DNA from 2 places in the Pseudovibrio sp. POLY-S9 genome. Region 2 is predicted to be linked to the other one. Evidence: predicted binding sites of a transcription regulator. Region 2 holds the regulator's gene; the other holds the start of a gene.
The links. The regulator LexA, encoded in region 2, represses DNA repair genes until DNA is damaged. The targets are predictions, from matches to a motif close to TGTTCNNNNTGTGTTCNG.
Positions count from the first base shown of each region.

Region 1: the regulator LexA is predicted to act here: its motif matches at 5,775-5,792, upstream of PPL9_RS13435 (YifB family Mg chelatase-like AAA ATPase).

Region 1 covers NZ_LCWX01000145.1:254,250-264,417, reverse strand. Annotated here, with positions in the region: gene PPL9_RS13450 (PBP1A family penicillin-binding protein) at 1-401, opposite strand, end outside; gene PPL9_RS13445 (GNAT family N-acyltransferase) at 697-1,539, opposite strand; gene PPL9_RS13440 (response regulator) at 1,900-4,137, opposite strand; gene PPL9_RS13435 (YifB family Mg chelatase-like AAA ATPase) at 4,202-5,728, opposite strand; gene gshB (glutathione synthase) at 5,908-6,882, opposite strand; gene PPL9_RS13425 (YraN family protein) at 7,001-7,408, opposite strand; gene rsmI (16S rRNA (cytidine(1402)-2'-O)-methyltransferase) at 7,374-8,294, opposite strand; gene PPL9_RS13415 (penicillin-binding protein activator) at 8,652-9,884, shown strand; gene PPL9_RS13410 (hypothetical protein) at 10,044-10,168, shown strand, end outside.
Region 2 covers NZ_LCWX01000239.1:11,142-21,309, reverse strand. Annotated here, with positions in the region: gene PPL9_RS26455 (hypothetical protein) at 1-138, opposite strand, end outside; gene PPL9_RS26450 (GNAT family N-acetyltransferase) at 456-941, shown strand; gene PPL9_RS26445 (hypothetical protein) at 942-1,427, opposite strand; gene PPL9_RS26440 (hypothetical protein) at 1,690-2,175, opposite strand; gene PPL9_RS26435 (hypothetical protein) at 2,365-2,817, opposite strand; gene gltA (citrate synthase) at 3,058-4,350, opposite strand; gene gltX (glutamate--tRNA ligase) at 4,582-6,006, opposite strand; gene PPL9_RS26420 (ComEC/Rec2 family competence protein) at 6,132-8,684, shown strand; gene lexA (transcriptional repressor LexA) at 8,580-9,302, opposite strand; gene glp (gephyrin-like molybdotransferase Glp) at 9,552-10,168, opposite strand, start outside.

The DNA of each region.
Region 1 (10,168 bases), on a different contig from region 2:
TGGCTCTTTGGCTTGCCAGAGGAGGTTGCTGCATCAAGAGCTGCCAGTGTCTGTTGACGTGCCTTGCGGCTAGGCTTTTTGGCAGGCTTCTTGACTGGCGCTCCTTGCGCAGGTCTGGGACGTTGAGGTGCAGGTTTTCTGGCCTGTGCCGTTGGGTTTTGCGGTGAAGAGCGTTGCCCTGATGATGATTGCTTGCTTGGAGCGTTGGTTTTGCTCGGGCGGCGAATATAATCTTCCACCTCGTCCGGACGCAATGCGACGCCTTGTAAGCGTGGGCGTTGAGGTTGTGCTGGGCGTTTAAGACGCTGTCCCTCAGGGTGTTGAGGCGGCCTGCCGGAAGGGCGTTGCCCGGGGCGCACTGGCCTCCGTTTTTTGCCATTTCCATTTTGGCCTGTCGCCATAACTTTAAAACACCCCAGTACCAATCACTCAAATTTTGGGCAAATATTGCCATTAAAGATTGAGCAAGCCTGAACAAACTCAGGCTACTGACCACTTGGGAGGGAGGTCGCAACCTGGATACAAAACACGAACGATTTTAGGGAAACACGCTTAATTGAGCGTTAAGCTATTGAGGTGAATTGCGCGGAGTTGGCCGGGAAATGCCACAAATATGAAGAGATGTTAGCGCTTCTACGCAAATAAAAAAGGGCGGAAACCCGCCCTCTCCATTTTGAGATACTAGTAGCTCTGTGATCAGCTGGAATACCGGCTGGCATCTTGACCATAGTAGTTCACATAGCGTGAGTTCAGCTTGGACACTGGCATGATGATCAAAACATCAGTGGTACCGAACTGGTGATCAACAACTGCTCCGTTACCGATATAGGCGCCAAGGCGTAGATATCCTTTAATCAGCGGTGGCAGAGAACGTAGCGCAGCGCGTTGATCCACCTGATCTTTCGCAATGCGGTTCATTTCTACATACTGGTCCGGCAGTGCTGATACATGCCATTCTTCTGGCGCACTAGCAAAATGATGCAGGAAGGAAAGCTGCTCAGCAAGAAGATCAGGATCAGTACCTTCGATAGAGGCACAGCCAATCATAACATCTACATTATTCGTCAGCACATAAGACCAGATGCCATGCCATAGCAATTCTACGGTCTTCTTGGTGCGATAAGGTTTCAAAACACAAGAACGACCGAGTTCCATGAAATTCAGATCACTGTGACGATCCAGAATCCCTTGAATATCAAACTCGCCTGCTGTGTAGAAACCGCCATTGAGCTGTGCAAGTTCCTGACGGAGCAATCGGTAAGTGCCTACGATCTGCGGCTTGAGTTTGGAAAATGGTTTGTTGCGAACCTGACTGTTGTGATCAACGACCAATAGATGATCACAAATCTCGTCATAACTGTCGCGATCAAGACGCGATAACTGAGTTTGTGCATCTGCAATAGCGGACATCTCTTCGTAAAACACTTCGTAGCGTAAACGCTGAGATTGCTTGAGTTCTTTGGCTCCGTTGGAAAGACGAACCTCGAGTGGGCCGACCTTACCGAGGCTTTGTCCTGCCTCCGGCATTTTTCCAAGCATTGCCTGAGGGATCCACCGCGGCGCAGGTCGCCCTGACAGCTTACTCGGTGTGAACTTTTTTAGGACTTTCATCGGGGAAATATGTCCAGATCCAGCCATACTATTATTATCTCATATTGCTTAGGTGCTTAAGAAACATTGCAATAATGAGAACGCCTTTCTGAATTTGCACCAATTGAGTCACCCATGTCAATTTTGGGTAGTCAATCTGTGATATAAGCCCATTTTAGGACAGTTGAGTGACACAACACCAACATTTACCCGCGTAACGACGCTCACATTTGCTAAACAATGCTGCGGTCGCGGTTAATCTGAGTATAACAACCGCCTCGTGATATTGAACAGGCTAAATATACCGAGCTATCCCTTAGCATAGCGTTTTAAAACAGCCTCGAGATCCTGCTTTTTTAGGGGTTTGCTTAAAAAACCGTCTGCTCCGGCCTTAATAGCCTCTTCTTTTGCCTCCGGCATAACATCTGCTGAAACAACATAAATTGGCACTTGCGACGCAGATTTGTCTTCCCTGCCTCTAATTTTGGAGATGGCTTCAAGTCCATCCAGACCGGGCATGTGCAGATCCATAAGCACAATATCAAACGTGCCGCTGGCACAGAGCGAAACAGCCTTATGCCCATCCTCCGCAAGCTCCGATCTGTGGCCCAGTTTGTCCAGTAGTGCTTGAACCAGCATCCAGTTAATTGGATTATCTTCGGCCACTAATACATTGAGATTTGTGTTTTGGCCTTGCTGTATAGGCGCCACCTCTTTTTCTATTACATCGTTATCTACCGCGTCAGTCTGCAGCAAACCGGGGGAGAGTACCCGAAGCAGTGAGCTGCGACGAACAGGACGGGTCAAGTAACCAGAAAACTCCCCGGTCTTGATATCTGCAATCCGCGCCCGCTCCTGTGGTTTAATGAGGACAAAGATCTCCGGTGCACTCTCAGATTGCTGCCCATAGAAATTGCGAATGCGTTCTACATATTCTTCACCAACAAGCAAACGGTCAAATTGTGTCGTAAGAGGCAAACCTTCAAGTTCATCTGCTGCCAGAACCTTGGTGTGATTGTAACCGCTTGTGCTCAGCGTTTTATAGACGAGGTCGGCCTCAATCTGATTACTGGTTATGATCGCGATACGATTATCATGGTCTTTTACAAAGTCCTCTGAAATCTCATCAACTGGCATCTCAAGAAGGAAAGTGGAGCCACAACCCAGTTGGCTCTGAACGGTGAGAGAACTTCCCATAAGCTCCGCGAGTCGTTTGGAAATTGCCAAGCCCAGGCCAGCTCCATCGAACTTACGGTCACGCCCATATTCACTCTGTTCAAATTCCCGGAAGATGCGAGCTGCTGTAACGTCATCCATACCGGGGCCAGTATCTTGAACAGCGAACTCCAGTAGATGATGGCCTGTGGTATCCGTAGCGACTTGCAGGACTAAAGAAACTCCGCCTTCTTCTGTAAATTTGATCGCGTTTCCAACTAGATTGTATAGGATTTGCTGCAACCGTGCGGGGTCACTCTGGATGGTTTTTGGTACGGCTGGATTGATAAATGAACCAATCTGCAATCCCTTTGCATGGGCTTTGGGAGAGAGCAGCTCCACAACGCGTTCCACTAACGGAGCAAGCTCAACATTGCCAGTCTCCAACTCCAGCTTTCCTGCTTCGATCTTGGAATAATCAAGTACCTCATCAATGAGCATCAAAAGTGTGGAGCCTGAAGTTCTGATCGCATTTATGTAATTTTGCTGCTCTGCAGTGGTTGTCGTGTCATCCAACAAATCTGCCATGCCCAAGACACCGTTTAGGGGGGTGCGAATTTCGTGACTGACCATCGCAAGGAAGCGAGATTTTGCCTCGCTGGCATTTGCTGCATGGTCGCGATCTTCTCGCAGCTTTTGCTCAGCTTGTCGCCTATCTGTGACATCCGTCAGGATCCACTGAATGATAGGAGCTCCACCGCTGCCATCGCGAATGCTCAGGCGCAGGAGTGAATACCAGCGGGTGCCATGTTTTGTACGCAAAGCAACGTCTTCAGTAGTCCCAGCAGCCCCTTCCTCAAGATCAGGAGTAAAGTCTTCGGCATAAGGCAGATGTATAGCCCTTCCGATCTCAACTCCAAACCCAGTCGGAAAATTGCGTTTTCCTGCATCATTGACGGACAGCACCACCCCATTGCTATCACAACGGATCACGATAGCGCCCAGCGCATCCAGAATGGAACGATGCCGATCATCCGCTTCACGTAATTGCCAGTCAGTATCGCTAGCTAGTTCAGACGGGTCTTCAAGTTGCTCCACTTCACTCTGGATTTGAGCTGTCTTCCAACTTTGTGCGATAACATCACTTGCTGGAAACCGGCGAAACAAGACAGCGCCAGCTCCAAAAGCAAGCAACACAACATAGAAACCTTGTAAGGACTGCCAATCGGTCAGCAACAACGCAATCAGCAAGCATATAACGCCCACGAAAATGGAGAGGCTCTTTAGAACAAAGGAGGATTTCTCGGTGATTTCGCTTTGCTTAATCAGAGACACGCGAGCCTGAGTAACAACATGGGTGCTCTCCTCAGTTTTCAGTCTCCGTTTCAACACAGCTTTTGCTCCACCCGAACTATTTCGGTTAATCAGTAAAATTCAATTGGTAGGATATAACAGATTATGCAGCGGCCAAATAGGCTGAAGAGCGTTTGAAGCTCAGGGCCTCGGCCAGGTGAATACGCTGAACGGACTCTGACCCGTCCATATCTGCGATTGTCCGTGATAGTTTCAAAACACGATGGTATCCACGTGCAGAAAGACCAAATTGTATGGAGGCCTGTTCAATCAACTCTTTACTGCCTTGATCCAATGCAACAATTTGCTCGATGGTCCGTGCACTGGCATGTGCGTTGACTGTGATATCTAACCCAAGAGAGGCATAGCGAGCTTGCTGTATTGCACGAGCACGCGCAACACGTTGAGCAACCACCTGCGAACTCTCAGAAGTGCGCGGGCTGATCAGGTCTCTTGCAGAAACCGCGGGAACATGTAGTTGCAGATCCATCCGGTCAAGGAATGGCCCGGACACTCGCGACTGATAAGAACTGGCGCATTTATCGCCTCGCCTGCAAGTGTGTCCCGGTTCTCCCGCATACCCGCAACGGCAAGGGTTCATCGCAGCAACCACTTGCACTATGGATGGGTAGCTCACGCGATAATTGGCTCGCACAATCGTTGCCACACCGTTCTCAATAGGTTGTCTCAAGCTGTCCAAAACGGAACTATCGAATTCTGGCAATTCATCCAAAAAAAGCACACCATTGTGAGCCATGGACACTTCACCGGGTCTGGCCTTTATGCCTCCGCCAACCAGTGAGGCCATGGATGCAGAATGATGCGGTGCTCGGAAGGGGCGTTGATTGCTCAAAGCGCCATCTTCCAACTCGCCTGATATGGAAGCGATCATGGATACTTCCAGAAGTTCGCGAGCTGAGAGCGGTGGCAAAAGAGCGGGTAACCTGCTTGCGAGCAAGGTCTTTCCAGAACCTGGTGGGCCAACCATCATCAGGTTATGAGAGCCAGCTGCAGCAATCTCCAGTGCCCGCTTCGCTGTTTCCTGACCTCGAATATCGGCAAGGTCCAGTGAACTGGCAACTTGTGGAGAGCTACGCGGTTTTGGGGCAGAAAGAGTAATATCACCTTTCAAGGCGCGGTAGAGCTGAACCAGTGATCCCGCGGCCATAATCTTCAGGTTCTCATCCGCCCATGCCGCTTCAGAGCCGCAACTTGCCGGACAGATCAAACCTTTCTCGTTTGCAACAGCAGCGATTGCAGCTGGGAGGGCTCCGTTTACGTGCGAAATGCTGCCATCCAGTGAGAGCTCACCTAGTACGAGGAAGCCTTCGACAGCTTCCGCAGGCAGTGCCCCCATCGCCACCAAGAGGCCAAGTGCAATTGGAAGGTCATAATGAGATCCTTCCTTGGGCAGGTCAGCCGGAGCAAGATTAACCGTCACACGTTTGGCTGGTAGCGCCAGGCCGGAGGCTATGAGTGCTGAGCGAACCCGCTCTTTGCTCTCTGCAATTGCCTTGTCAGGCAGGCCAACAAGAGTGAAATAGACGGATCCGGGGCTAATCTGGACCTGCACGTCAACATTTGCAGCGTCGACACCCTGAAAGGAAACGGTAGAGATGCGAGCAAACACCTGACACTCCTGCGGCCACAATTAATCATCATTGTAGTAATTAAGCAGGAACGAATGAGAAACACACAAGCCTTGAATACTCAGAAATACGAAAGCTCCCATAAGAAGCTCTACCTGAATTCTCGGAGTTCATGATGAAAAAGAAAAGCCCTGTTGAAGAACAGGGCTTTTGTTACTTTTTAGGCTTCCAGCTTTTTTTCAAGCACATCCCAGACCATACCGGCTACATCTGGCCCGCCCAGCTTCTGGATCGCTCGAATGCCAGTTGGGGCAGTCACGTTGATTTCAGTGAGGTTTCCGTCAATCACATCGATTCCAACGAGAATGAGTCCCTGCTCTTTCAGTGTCGGCCCAAGGCGTGCGCAAATCTCTCTTTCGCGCTCGGTCAGGTCACTGTCTTTTGGAGATCCGCCACGCACCATGTTGGAGCGTAAGTCACCTTCTGCAGGCACACGGTTTACTGCACCAGCAAACTCACCATCAACCAGGAGAATCCGCTTATCACCGTGCTTCACATTCGGCAGAAACTTCTGAATGACCCAAGGTTCGCGAAACGTGACGGAGAAGAAGTCGTAAAGAGACCCATAGTTCAGGTCATCCTTGGTCACGCGGAAAACAGCAGCTCCACCATGCCCAAACAGCGGCTTCATCACGATGTCGCTATGGATGTTGCGGAACTCATCAATCTCCTTGCGATCATGGGTGATCAGCGTTGGTGGCATCAGGTCCGCAAACTGGGTCACAAACAGTTTCTCTGGTGCATTACGCACAGAGACTGGATTGTTCAGAACGAGCGTTGTCTCGGAAAGCTTTTCGAGAATGTGGGTCGCAGCGATGTAAGCCAGATCAAATGGAGGATCCTGACGCATCAGAATGACGTCCATTTCAGACATGTCAACGCGCTGCGGTTCACCAAAACTGAAGTGATTGCCTGCTTCGTCGCGCACGGTTACCGGCTCAACGCGGCACATAACCTTTTCACCCCACAGCGCCAGACGCTCTGGTGTGTAGTGATACAGTTCATAACCACGATCCTGCGCTTCTAACATCAGAGCAAAAGCACTGTCGCCCGCAATGTTGATGGTAGAGATATGGTCCATCTGTACGGCGACTTTAAGCGGCCGCTTGGCACCAGAAGAAGCTGCTTGGGACATGAGGCACTCCTGAAATAACGCTGGGATAGAAATCCATGTAAATAAAAATGGATGTTAGCTGCAGATATGTGGGTCAGAAAGCAATTTGTCTACATTTTTGCGATAAAATATTTGTTTCCTAAAAAATTTCAGCTTCAAAAAGATTAGGAAAGTGTTGGGCTTCTCCGTGTTTGGGAAGAATAACCGCATCAAATCGCAAGGTTTTTCCAACCACATCGTTGTGATGCGAAACCCATTCTCGGGCGGCATTTGCAATCCTTCGTTGAGAGCGTTGCGTGATTGCATATAAGCCATCATCCACACCCCGCCTGGCTTTCACCTCTACAAACACGATCGTCTGGTCTTGTTCGGCGATCAAATCGATCTCGCCCTGCTTGGTTTTGTAGCGTCTTTCAAGAATCTGCCAGCCTGCTTGGCGAAGCAGCATCTCTGCTTTCAGCTCCGCCTGCAGTCCTTTTCGATAAGCAGCCTGCTTCTTAAGAAGGTTGCTTTTAGTCGCTCTCGGGCTCTTCTGCCGTTCCTGCATTTTTCAGCTCCATAGCACGGGTATAAATCGTCTTTCGATCCACCCCGGTTGCTTTGGAGACTTTCTTCGCTGCTGCGCTCACTGGCATTTCTTTCAATGCCTCGAGCAACAGTTCGTCTGCATCAACCTCGGTCAGTTCTTGCTCTTCAGGTGGTGAAACAAGAATAACAATTTCTCCCTTAGGGCGATCCCCCGAATAGAAATCACTCAGTTCTGCAAGGGTACCACGCTGGAAGGTCTCAAACCGCTTGGTCAGCTCACGTGCAACAGCAGCCTTACGCTTCCCAAGAATTTCAGTCATGTCGACAAGAGAAGCCCCAACTCTGTGAGGGCTCTCATAAAACACCAGTGTCGCCGGAATATCTCTCAGTTCTTCAAGACGTTTCTTTCTGCCGTGGGTCTTATTGGGCAGAAAACCAGCAAACAAAATAGTGTCAGAGGGTAAACCGGCGCCAACCAGACCGCTCAACATGGCTGAGGCACCTGGAATTGGCACCACCTTGTGTCCGTGCTCTACCACATCACCTACAAGCCGAAAACCTGGATCAGAAATGAGCGGCGTACCAGCATCGGAAACCAATGCAACGGCTCGTCCAGCACCCAATGCCTCCAAAATCTTAGGCAGTTGTCTGTGGGCATTGTGCTCATGATAGGTCATCATCTGCGTGCGGATGCCATAACGCTGTAACAAAACACCCGTCACACGGGTATCTTCGCAGGCAATAAGATCGCAAGCCGCCAAAGTTTCCAGCGCACGGATTGTGATGTCCTGCAGATTGCCGATTGGGGTTGAAACGATGTGCAGTCCCGGTTCAATCCGTTTAGCCGTTAGCGAATGCTCGCTAATGTAGTATTTCCGCTCAGATGCAGCTTCGGAATGATCCATGGTCGCCTCGTGAAAGCTCCAGAATGGAGCAAGTTTTGCACAGTAGAGAGTGCACATCTAACCAACAAACCGCAAAATGACTAATTACAACGGGGAGTTTTTGACAGAATCCTTAAAAAAATCGCGGATTTCCTTGGGTTGAGGCTGTATTAACTGCGTTGGATCTGTAGAAATAAACCAAACTAAGGCGCATCTCCGAGAAGTGGGGTCCGGTTTTCGGATAAGAGTATGCGTAAAATAATCGATTAGAGCATGGCGCGGGAACAATCGCGACGAGTTCTAAATGTAAATTGCCGGATTTCGTCCCTTGCAAAATGAGGGATTGATCGAACGGCCTTCGGAATAGATGGGGCATCCATGAGCTTAGGATCAGCCACACTGCGTGGAATGAGCTTCCGCAAACTTGTGACAGGGGCTGCACTTGGCGTCTCCTTCTTGTTGGCTGGCTGTGTTAATTCACCTAACTTCTCATCGGTGAACACTCCTTTTCAGCCTGATTTGAACCCGAACGGCCAGCCGCAACTGGTTTCAGGCCGTGCCATTGGCAATGGTTCTGTTCGTGTTGGCCTGTTGTTGCCATATTCTGGCGAAGGCCAATCCGCTTCTTCTGTTGCCACTCTTTTCGAAAACTCCGCCAAGCTTGCACTTGAGGATTTTCAGGGTGCTGACATCCAGCTGCTCGTAAAAGACACTGGCGGAACCTCACAGGGTGCAAGCATTGCTGCTCAGCAGGCGATCAGTGAAGGCGCAGAACTCCTTATCGGTCCGGTTTTTGCCCCAGCTGTTCAGGGGGCTTCCGCTGTTGCGAGACGCTCTGGTGTTCCAATCGTTGCATTCTCCTCTGATACCAATGCAGCAAAGCCGGGCACGTACCTGCTCAGCTACCTGCCAGTATCTGACGTAAACCGCATCGTGTCTTACGCGGCAGAACAAGAGCGCGGTTCCTATTCTGCGCTGTTGCCAAACAATGCCTATGGTGCAGTGGCTGAAGCTGCATTCCGTCAGGCTGTTGGGCAAACAAATGGCCGTATCATCACCATCGAGCGCTATATCCCGGGCAATGCTGAAGACATCCGCGCCCGCGTTGCCAGCCTGAGCCGCTCTATTTCGCAGGTGGACACTCTGTTTGTTCCTGAAGGGGGCGGTGTTCCTCCGTTTGTGATGCAGGTGATGACCGAAATGGGTGCAAGCCTTGGTGAAGTGAAGATGATCGGCAGTGGTCAATGGAACACACCGGACATCCTCCAGTCCCCTGTCATGGTTGGCAGTTGGTTCCCGGGTCCGGATAACCAGAGCTTCGAGCGTCTCGCGACCCGTTACCGCGAAACCTACGGCTCCCAGCCACCGCGCAACGCGTCCTTGGCTTATGATGCAACCATTCTGGCCGCTGGACTGGTCCGCTCCGCTGGGCCTGATCGTTTCTCTGACCGTGTGTTGACCAATCGTGATGGTTTCCTCGGTATTGATGGTATCTTCCGCTTCCAGCAAGATGGCCTGAATGACCGTGGACTTGCGGTTTATGCTGTTTCTGGCAAGAGAACTGCAGAACCAATTGCTCCAGCACCTCGCAGCTTCTCCGGCCAATTCTAGGCTCTGGAACTTCTGATGCTGAAAGCCTCGCTCGCAAGAGCGGGGCTTTTTTGTGTTTAGCTCTGAAAACTCTCTCCAATTGCACCTGTTATCTTGGGGCTGTGGTGATCGAAAAAGCCTAATCTGCATTGGCAAAATCGCCATTAGAGGCAAGGAGCCATGCAGGAACTACGCTTTCATCATGTCGGTATTCCAACCAGCGAAAAGCTGCCGGAAACGCACCACAACAAAACCCTCAAACTCACTGCAACAGGCTATTTTGAGGGTCCCTATGCCATTGAGTG
Region 2 (10,168 bases):
CGTGCCGTCTGCCAATGTCAGCTCGGAGAATGTGACGGATTCATTGTCACTGCCCAGACTGTGATCGTCTGCCAGAGCCGTGCTGCTGATATAGGCAATTGCGCCAAGGCTTGCTGCTGCACAGAGATATTTCTTCATGGGTGCCACCACTTGTTATTTTCAGGCTTAAAACCGCGCAAAGAGTAGTCCTGCTGCGTTAACGTAGATGTTTTTGCTGAGCTTCGATTTTCTTTAGGATGAAGAATGGGTTTTGGGGATGCTGCTGGATTTAGCCAGTTTCTAATGCACTACGCATAAACATCCGTGAAAACTGAAGATTTACGCAGTGCAGGGGCTGGAAAATCTGGGGCTTATGATAGGCTATGCTCCTCATTGCATTGATGCATCGTGGGTTTTCGCCTGCTGTGTTTGGTATGAGCATGGGGTGCAGGCCAGCTACCGATTTTGAGGTTTTTATGAAAGTCAGAGACGCGGTTCAGGCCGATGCTGAAGAAATCAGCAGTTTTTTGCAGGAACTTGCTGCGTTGGGAAAGCGCAGTTTGCCGAGTGATGAGACCTATGTGATCTCTCAGTACATTGCTCATGCAGATAAAGTCCGCTGTTCTGTGGTTGAAGATGTGGATGGGACCCTGCTTGGGCTGCAGATCCTGAAACGGGCATCAGAGGGCAACACTTATGGTGTGACGCCGGGTTGGGGCATGATCGGCACCCATGTGCGCCCGAGTGCTGGGCGCCGCGGTGTCGGGCGGGCCTTGTTTGCTGCAACGCTTGATGCTGCCAGACAAGCCGGGCTTGAAAAAATTGATGCCACGATTGGTGCCTCCAACCCGGAGGGGCTGGGTTATTATGAGGCGGTTGGCTTTCGCACCTATAAGACCAACGAGAGTTCTGTCAGTAAATGTTTTGAGCTGACTGAGGCAACTGCACCTGTCCAGAAATGATCATTTGACGCCGACGACAGAGAACCTTCCGGAGCAGATGCCATCTGAGAAGACGCCGGTGAAGATTTTTGAGTTCACGAAGCCGGTTATGAACTGGGTGTTCTCGACTTCTTCATCCGGATCATTGGGGAAGGTGATGAGGACTTGTGAGTGTTCGGCATAAATGCCGTCACCGCGCAACTCGCTGCGGGCGTAGAGGGAGAATTTGTGTCCTTTGTCGCTGACAAACTGCCCGCGCCGTCCGTTTGGATCGGGGTAGACAGTGTATCCGTTGCCGTAACGCTCTTTACAGAACTCGACCCCAACTGCATCTGTCAGGACTGTCAGGTTCTGGATGGCGATTTGCCGTGATACAGACAGGCGTTTCAGGTCTGTGAAGGGATTGCCCCGGTTGTCGCGGTGGGTGATCTGAGCGTTAGCTTGCCCCAGCATCCCAATGGTGAGGATGAGAGCTACACCGGACTGTTTCAGTTTTGTAAGGCGCATGTCTACTCCCATTTCAAACCTGCTGTGCCTGACCTCTCGTCCCGGATCTGTCGACGACAGGACTGAGGCTTGTTGCTGCACAGAAAATCTTCTTCATGGGGAGCTTCCACTCGTTGCTGTTCAGGCCTCACGACCAGCAAAGAATAGTCCTGCTGCGTTAATGTAAATGCTCTGGGTTCAATTTGATTTTCTTTAGGATGAAGAATGTGTTTCGCGCGATTGTCCGGATTTAATCAATTTCTCGAGGCAGCGTTTTGCGGGATCAATTGGCGGCTACGACGGAGAAGTGCCCGGTACAGACGCCATCAGAGAAGACGCCGCTGAACATCTTGGAGTTGACGAAGCCGGTGATGAAGGCAGTCACCTCGACCTCTACGTCCGGGGCATTGTGGAAGGTGATCAGCAGTTTTGAGTGTTCTGCATAAATGCCGTCCTGACGCCACTCACTGCGGTCGTAGAGGGAGACTTTGTCGTTCATCTTGCTGATAAACTGCCCTTGTTTCCCGTTTTGGTCAGGAAAAATTGTGCCGCCTTTGCCATAACGTCCCTCGCAAAACTCAATTCCCACGGCATCAGTCAGGACTGTCAGGTTGTCAATTAAGACTTGCCGTGTTGGAAGGGCGCGCTTCATGTCGGAAAACGGATTAGCCTTATTGACGCGATTGACGATCTGACTGCTGGCTGGCCCCAGTAGTCCAAAGGTGATGAGGAGAACAACACCGGACTGCTTCAGCTTTTTAACTCGCATGCTTTCTCTCGTTTTAAACCTGTTGTGTCCCATCTTTTATGCCTGAACGGTCAGGATTGGTGCGGCTGCTAAATGCTGTTGGACGATGAACCGGACGTGCCTTTTGCACCGGACCATTTCGGTTTGGGGAACCTCTCAGATTATCTGGCTCTGTCTGTGTCAGTTCAACGGAACGGTGGTGAGCGGGCTTTACTGCAGTTTCAGCGGGCCAACAAAGACCTTGCCGGTGCATGTGCCGTCTGTGAACACGCCGCTGTAGTGGTCTCCGCCAATCAGGCCGGTTACGAACTGAGTGACCTCGATCTCTTCCTCTTTATTGCCGGGAAACGTCATCATGAATCTGTCGTGCTCTGCAAAAATGCCGTGTCCCAGGATCTCGTTTGTATCGACCAGCGTTACCGTGTGCCCTTTATCGCTGATGTAGGTGCGCTTGGGGGCTTCCTTGGAGGGGGAGACTGTGTACCCGTCACCATATCGCTCAACGCAGATGGAATTGTCTGATGTGCCGTCCTGCATGCTCAGGTTTGAAAAGACAACGTCTCTGGAGGCTTGTGTGGTGTCGGTGTTTGCTAAGGAATAGCTTGCCAGACCAGCAGAGAGGAGCGTGAAAGCTGCAAAAACAGGGAGGGGGGCAAGACGCATCAATACATCCTTTTCTGATGCCGGTGGCAGTGTCGGGCACTTGGTCAAACATCAAGGATAGGGATGTGGTGAGGCATGAACAGGATTAAGCCGCCTCATGGTTTGCGTGTGTTGAACGCAATGGGCGATATTCAAATAAAAAAGGAGGCAAAATGCCTCCTTTTTCTAAAGTCTGTCTATCAGCTCAATCAGCTTCGCTACACTTCCCGAAAACCGGTATCCGTTTTTCGGAGAATGTTTTTAGCGGCGCTGGTCGATTGGCTGATAATCACGCTCGGAATAGCCGGTGTACAGCTGGCGTGGACGACCGATACGCTGGGAAGGATCTTCAATCATTTCCTTCCACTGTGCGATCCAACCTACTGTACGAGCCAGTGCGAAGAGCACAGTGAACATGGTGGTTGGGAAGCCCAGAGCACGCAGGGTGATGCCGGAGTAGAAGTCAATGTTTGGATAAAGCTTCTTCTCAACGAAGTAAGGATCGGTGAGAGCAACTTTTTCCAGTTCCATTGCCACTTCAAGAAGCGGATCGTCCTGGTGGCCCAGCTCTGCAAGCACTTCATGACAGGTTTTCTGCATGATGCGCGCGCGTGGGTCGTAGTTTTTGTAGACGCGGTGACCGAAGCCCATGAGGCGGAACGGATCATTCTTGTCTTTTGCACGTGCTACATACTCAGGAATACGGTCAACAGAACCGATTTCGGAGAGCATGTTCAGAGCTGCCTCATTCGCACCGCCATGAGATGGACCCCACAGACATGCAATACCAGCTGCAATACATGCAAATGGGTTTGCGCCTGAAGAACCAGCAAGACGTACGGTGGATGTGGAAGCATTCTGCTCGTGGTCAGCGTGCAGGATGAAGATACGGTCCATGGCGCGTGCCAGAACCGGATTTACTTTATATTCCTCACATGGAACTGCGAAGCACATGTGCAGGAAGTTGGATGCGTAGTCCAGATCGTTTCTTGGGTAAACGAATGGCTGGCCAACGTGGTATTTGTAGGCCATTGCAGCAATGGTCGGCATCTTTGCGATCATGCGCAGGGATGCAACCATGCGCAGGTGTGGATCAGAGATGTCGGTGCTGTCATGATAGAAGGAAGAGAGAGCTCCAACGGTACCGGTCATGACTGCCATTGGGTGGGCGTCACGACGATAACCCTTGAAGAAAGAGCTCATCTGATCATGGATCATGGTGTGGTAGGTTACACGATGAACAAAATCGTCCTTCTCTGCGCGTGTTGGCAGTTCGCCGTACAGCAGCAGATAGCAGCTTTCCAAAAAGTCGCCGTGTTCGGCGAGCTGTTCAATCGGGTAACCGCGGTAAAGCAGAACGCCTGCGTCACCGTCGATGTAAGTGATCTTGGATTCGCATGAGGCAGTTGATGTGAAACCAGGGTCCAGTGTGAAGTGATCAGTTTGCTTATAAAGCGAACCGATGTCCAGAACATCAGGGCCCATGGAGCCAGAGTGGACGTTAAAGTCCCAGCTGTTGTCTCCAATAGTCAGTTTCGCTGTTTTGTCGCTCATATCAGGCAACCCCCATTTTGTATCTCCTCATGCGACTTGCTTCATTTGTGTACAAATGAATACACTGCATGATCTGACGTTTCCGCCCGGAGGAGAGTGTTGTCGTGGAACTGCCTATATCATTTGCCGCGATGGGGCAAGCGCCCGCAACCAATGCTTTTAGCTATAAGTGTAACTACCGCTACGAATGACTAGTATTTGCAGCGGTAGTTTCTTTTAGAATTCAGCGAATTAAGCTGAAAGATCACGAATGCGTGCGCAAGATTCGTCTTTTTCGAGCACTTTGAGCACGTCAAAGATGCCTGGGGATGTGCCACGACCAGTGAGTGCAGCGCGCAATGGCTGAGCAACTTTGCCGAGTTTCAGCTCTCCTGCTTCCGCAACTGCCTTAACGGCAGCCTCGGTGCTTTCCACGGTCCACTCGTCCAGTGCTTCCAGAGCAACCAGAACCTTGCCAAGAACAGCACGTGCCTCGTCAGAGAGGATCTTTTCAGCCTTTGCATCTAGATCCAGCGGACGCTGAACCCAGAGGTAACGTGCAGATTCCTGCAGTTCGACAAGGGTCTTTGCGCGCTCTTTCAGGCCAGGCAGAGCTTCAACCAGTTTGTCCTGGTTTCCGTCGCCCGCAATCCACGCCATGACGTCTGCGCCGCCTTCCACGTCCATCAGATAGGTGAGGAAGTGGCCGAGCAGCTCCTCATCGTTTTCTGAGCGCATGTAGTGAGCGTTCAGGTTTTCCAGCTTCTTGAAGTCGAAACGGGACGGGGATTTGCCTACAGCGTCCAGACCGAACCACTCGATCATCTGATCGGTAGAGAAGATCTCGTCATCGCCGTGGGACCAGCCGAGGCGTGCCAGATAGTTGCGCATGGCGGATGGCAGGTAGCCCATAGCCCGGTACGCTTCTGCACCAACTGCGCCGTGGCGCTTGGAGAGCTTTGCGCCGTCTGGTCCATAGATCAGCGGAATGTGCGCCATGATCGGGACATCCCAGTTCAGGGCCTTGTAGATCAGGGACTGGCGTGCTGCGTTGGTCAGGTGGTCATCGCCACGTACGATGTGGGTGACGCCCATGTCATGATCGTCTACCACAACGGCCAGCATGTAGGTTGGGTTGCCATCAGAACGCACGAGGATCAGGTCGTCCAGATCCTTGTTGGCGAACTTGACGGTGCCCTGAACCTGATCTTCCACGATGGTGTCACCTTCGAGCGGCGCTTTCAGGCGAATAGCAGGGGCGATGCCTTCTGGTGCTTCAGATGGGTCACGATCACGCCAGGTGCCGTCATAACGCGGCGGGCGACCTTCTGCGCGGGCCTTCTCGCGCATCTCGTTCACTTCTTCCGGAGAGCAGTAGCAGTAGTACGCAGTGCCGTCCTTGACCATCTGCTCAGCAACTTCGCGGTGGCGGTCAACGCGGCCATACTGGGAGATCGGCTCGCCGTCCCAGTCCATGCCCAGCCAGGACAGACCGTCCAGCAGCGCATCTACGGCTTCCTCGGTGGAGCGGGAGCGATCGGTGTCTTCAATGCGCAGCAGCATTTTACCGCCGCTGTGTTTTGCCAGAAGCCAGTTGAACAGGGCTGTACGGGCGCCGCCAATATGCAGGTAGCCAGTAGGAGAAGGCGCAAAGCGCGTCACAACAGGTTTAGTCATAGGTGTTCCGGAAAAGTTTCAAGTTACTTCGAATAGTTTGGGGTAATTACGGCGGGGCGCCGTACCTCTGCGGGCTGTGTACCATAGCATTGAAAAGTTCCCAAGTGGCAGAAAGGGACTTAAGGGTGCGCGAGGGGCAATCATCCTCAGACAAGACGCAATCTGGTGGCTGTGCTCCCAGAATAGGCGAGCTTTGCCTTGAGGAGGATAAGTTTTCTTTTGCGCCGTTTGAGACCGATACGGCGCTTGCTGGGCGAACCACACAGCAACGCACAAAAACGCAAGTCAACGCAAAAAACGCACATAGCAACGCAAGTACGCGTTTTGCTGAAGAAAAACAGCGCCTTGGGCTTCGTGATGTGCTTCAAAGGGCACGTAAGTTGCTGGGTTTCGTGCTGAGGCCGGATTGGTCAGCTGTCATGACTTATGCCCGCTCTGCTCTGGTGCAGGATTGGAACAAGGGGCATGGCATCCTTTGGTATGCGCTTTGCCATTTGGCTGGTGTGCTGGTTTATTTCTCACTCCCCGCGGAGCCTTACAGCGTTTTAAGCGGAACTCCTTTTATCTTATTGGGAATATTTGCTTTTCGTCGTTGGAGGGGTGGTCGATTGACGGTTGGTCTGACTGCGCTTTTGTTCTTTATAGCCGGGTTCTTCCTTGCTGATTTGCGCGTGGAGTATGCGCGCGGTGACCCGCTGGAGCGCCCGGTTACACGCAAAATAGAGGGTGTGGTTGCTGGAGTGAAGCATTCTGGCAAAGGGGCTTACTCCGTCATTTTTGCAGATGTAAACGCACTTTCGCAGAAGGGCGTAACTCCTCTTTCTTATCGCATCCGGATCAGCATCAAGGGGATGAAAGAGGCACCCGTGATGGGGGACAGGATGCAGCTGAAGGCTCGGTTGTTGCCGCCGGGAGGTGCGGTGCGCCCCGGTGGGTATGACTTTGCCCGGACTGCGTTTTTCAGTGGGATTGGTGCGGTTGGCTATGCGCTTTCCAAGCCGGTTGTTGTAGCGCACGTAGAGGGCACAAGTTTTCTGCAAGGGATAGAGCGTGTGCGTAGTGGGATAGCACAGCGGATCCGGCGGGTGTTGGATAACAGCGCGGAAAGTGCGTTTGCTGTTGCGCTTCTGGTGGGCAAGCGAGACTACCTTGCCACCGCTGACAAGGATGCGTTACGCAACGCCGGACTTGCTCATGTCCTCGCTATCTCCGGTATGCATATGGGTCTTGTCACTTCTCTGGTCTTCCTTGGTGCCCGCCTGATCTTGTCTCTCAGCCAGTCGCTTGCGCTGAAAGGACATATTCACGTTTACGCTAGCGTGGCAGCGCTGATTGCGGCGATTGTTTATCTTGGTTTGTCAGGTGCTTCTGTCGCAACGCAGCGGGCTTTTTTGATGGCGGCGATGATTTTATGCGCGGGTCTGCTTGGTCGGCGGGCCTTCAGTTTGCGTGGTCTGGCGCTGGCTTGCCTTGCGCTTTTGAGCCTGAGGCCGGAGGAGGTTCTGGCTCCCGGGTTTCAGATGTCCTTCATTGCAGTGCTCGCCTTGCTCTCAGCCTATATGCTTGGGAAGGATTGGTTGCTCGGTGATCGAGATAGTTCGCGCAGACGGAATGTCTCATGGTTTCAGAAGGTTAGTCGTGTAAGTTTAAAGTGGATTCTAGCTTGTGCGTTGACCTCGTTGATTGCAGGTGCTGCCACGGGGCCAGTTGCGGCGATGCATTTTGAGCAGGTTGCGCCTTATGGAGTTCTGGGGAATATCCTTGCGATGCCATTGGTGACTTTTGTGGTTATGCCCCTTGGGTTATTGAGCCTGCTGGCGATCCCGTTTGGTGCGGATGCGTTCTTTCTGCAAGGGATGGAGGCTGGGTTGGCGCTGGTGCTGAAAGCTGCCTACTGGGTGAGCTCACTCAGTGAGGGGCTGACCAGTCTCGGGGTTGCCAGTGCTCCAGGGTATCTGCTCGTGATCCTAGCGATTGTCGTGCTGTGTGTGATGCCGCTGCGCCTGAAATGGCTTTCACTTCCGGCATTTACGGTGAGTGTCCTGATGTTTGCCGGTGGCAAGGCGCCTGATCTGATGATTGCGGATGCGGGCAAGCACATTGCTTATTATGGGCAGGATGGTGCGTTTCGACTGACGTCCTCGCGTATGTCGTTTGCTGCTGACAGCCTGTTGCGCGCTGGTGGGGGTTCAGCGGGTTCGTTCAAGCAGCACAAGGTGAGGGCTTCAGATCGGTCCTGTGATGAGCGCGGCTGTGTGATTGAGATATTCCCTCAGCAGCCTGCGGAGGGAGAGAGGGTAAGTTCAGAACCTATCCTGCTGGCGCAGTCCAAAGCAGTTGATGTTTTGGAGGCTGACTGCCATCTTGCCACCATCGTCATCACACAGGTTCAGGCGCCTCCGGCTTGCCGGGCTGAGCTGGTTATCGACCAGAAGATTTTCGGAGAACGAGGTTCAGCTTACATCTGGCTCTCAGCTGGCGCTAAGGGCGGGGAAAGAATAAAAAAAGTGCGCTGGGCATATGATGCTCAGCGCAGACCTTGGAATCCAAAATTGCCTCAGGCAACCAATGATTTAATAGCGGCGGAAGAGCGCAATCATCTTGCCTTGAACGTGGACGCGGCCCGGGCCGAAGATGCGAGTTTCGTAGGCGGGGTTGGCCGCTTCCAACGCGACTGAGGCGCCTTTTTTGCGCAGGCGCTTCAAGGTTGCTTCTTCTTCATCAATCAGCGCCACAACGATTTCGCCGTTATCAGCCGTGTCACCACGTTTGATCAACACGGTATCCCCATCGAAGATACCGGCATCGATCATGGAATCGCCTTTGACTTCCAATGCATAATGCTCGCCGCGCCCCATCAGATCAGCAGGCATTGCGATGGTATGGCTTTGTGTCTGGATTGCTTCGATTGGGACGCCTGCAGCAATGCGGCCCATGACCGGGATTTCCAGCGTTGGCACTTCGTCTGGTGATGTGGTGCGTGGAGGTGGCGGCGTTGCTACTTTCTTGCTCAGGGAGCCCTCAATCACCTCAGGTGCAAAGCCTTTTTCCTTGGCGGCAGGCTTCAGGCCCGGAGAAATGGAGTCTGGCAGTTTGAGGATTTCAAGTGCACGAGCTCTGTTCGGCAAGCGGCGAATGAAGCCGCGCTCTTCCAGAGCTGTGATCAGCCGGTGAATGCCGGATTTGGAACGGAGGTCCAGCGCGTCCTTCATCTCATCGAAGGAGGGCGGAACACCGGCTTCCTTCAAGCGTTGATGGATGAACATCAAAAGCTCGTGTTGCTTCTGTGTAAGCATCTTTTATCCCCGTTCGCTCCTAAGGCGCTGATTGAAAGTGAGCGGCCATTCCTGACCAATCGCAGTTTTGTAATTCCAAGAAGCTGAAAGACTTCAACTTCTGCGATTGGAAGGACAAAACACGAACGTACTCTACCTGTTCTCATTGTGTTCTGCAATGGGTTTGTTGAGGTTAAGCCCTGCTAGAACTGGGGGATTTGGTTTCTGGTGGGTGAGTGGGCAGGGGTTGCCCACTTCTGATGTCTGGATTTAGCGTAGCTTGAGCAGGTCCACTTTTTCACCTGCCTTTGCAGCTGGTGCGTGTGGTGGACGAATGATCAGGGCATCTGCTTTTGTCAGCAAAGCAAGCATGGAAGAGTCCTGTTTGCCAAACGGTGTTGCTGTCAGATCTCCGTGTTCGTCTGTGCCCAGACTGGTGCGCAGGTAGTCTTGGCGCATATCATTTGCAGGCAAATCATCTGCCAGAGTTGCTTTGGTAACGCCTTGATTTGTCACAGAGACCGTGCGGCCTAGCATCTTATCCAGAAGCGGGCCAAGGAAGAGGAGTGCGCATACAAGGCTGGAGACTGGATTGCCAGGAAGGCCGAGGACTTTCATGGGGCCAAGGGCTCCGGCCATGAGGGGCTTGCCCGGGCGCATGGCGATGCGCCAGAAGCCTAGCTCCATGCCTTCAGCGCCCAGTACGTCCTGAATGAGATCGTGGTCGCCCACAGAGGCACCGCCGAGTGTCACCAGTACATCGGCTTTTGCTTCAATAGCCTGTTTCACGCGTGCCGTGATTTCCTCAGGCTGGTCTGGTGCAATGCCCAGCATCATTGGCGTTCCGCCACAGTTTCTGACGAATTCTGCGATGCCGACCTGATTGG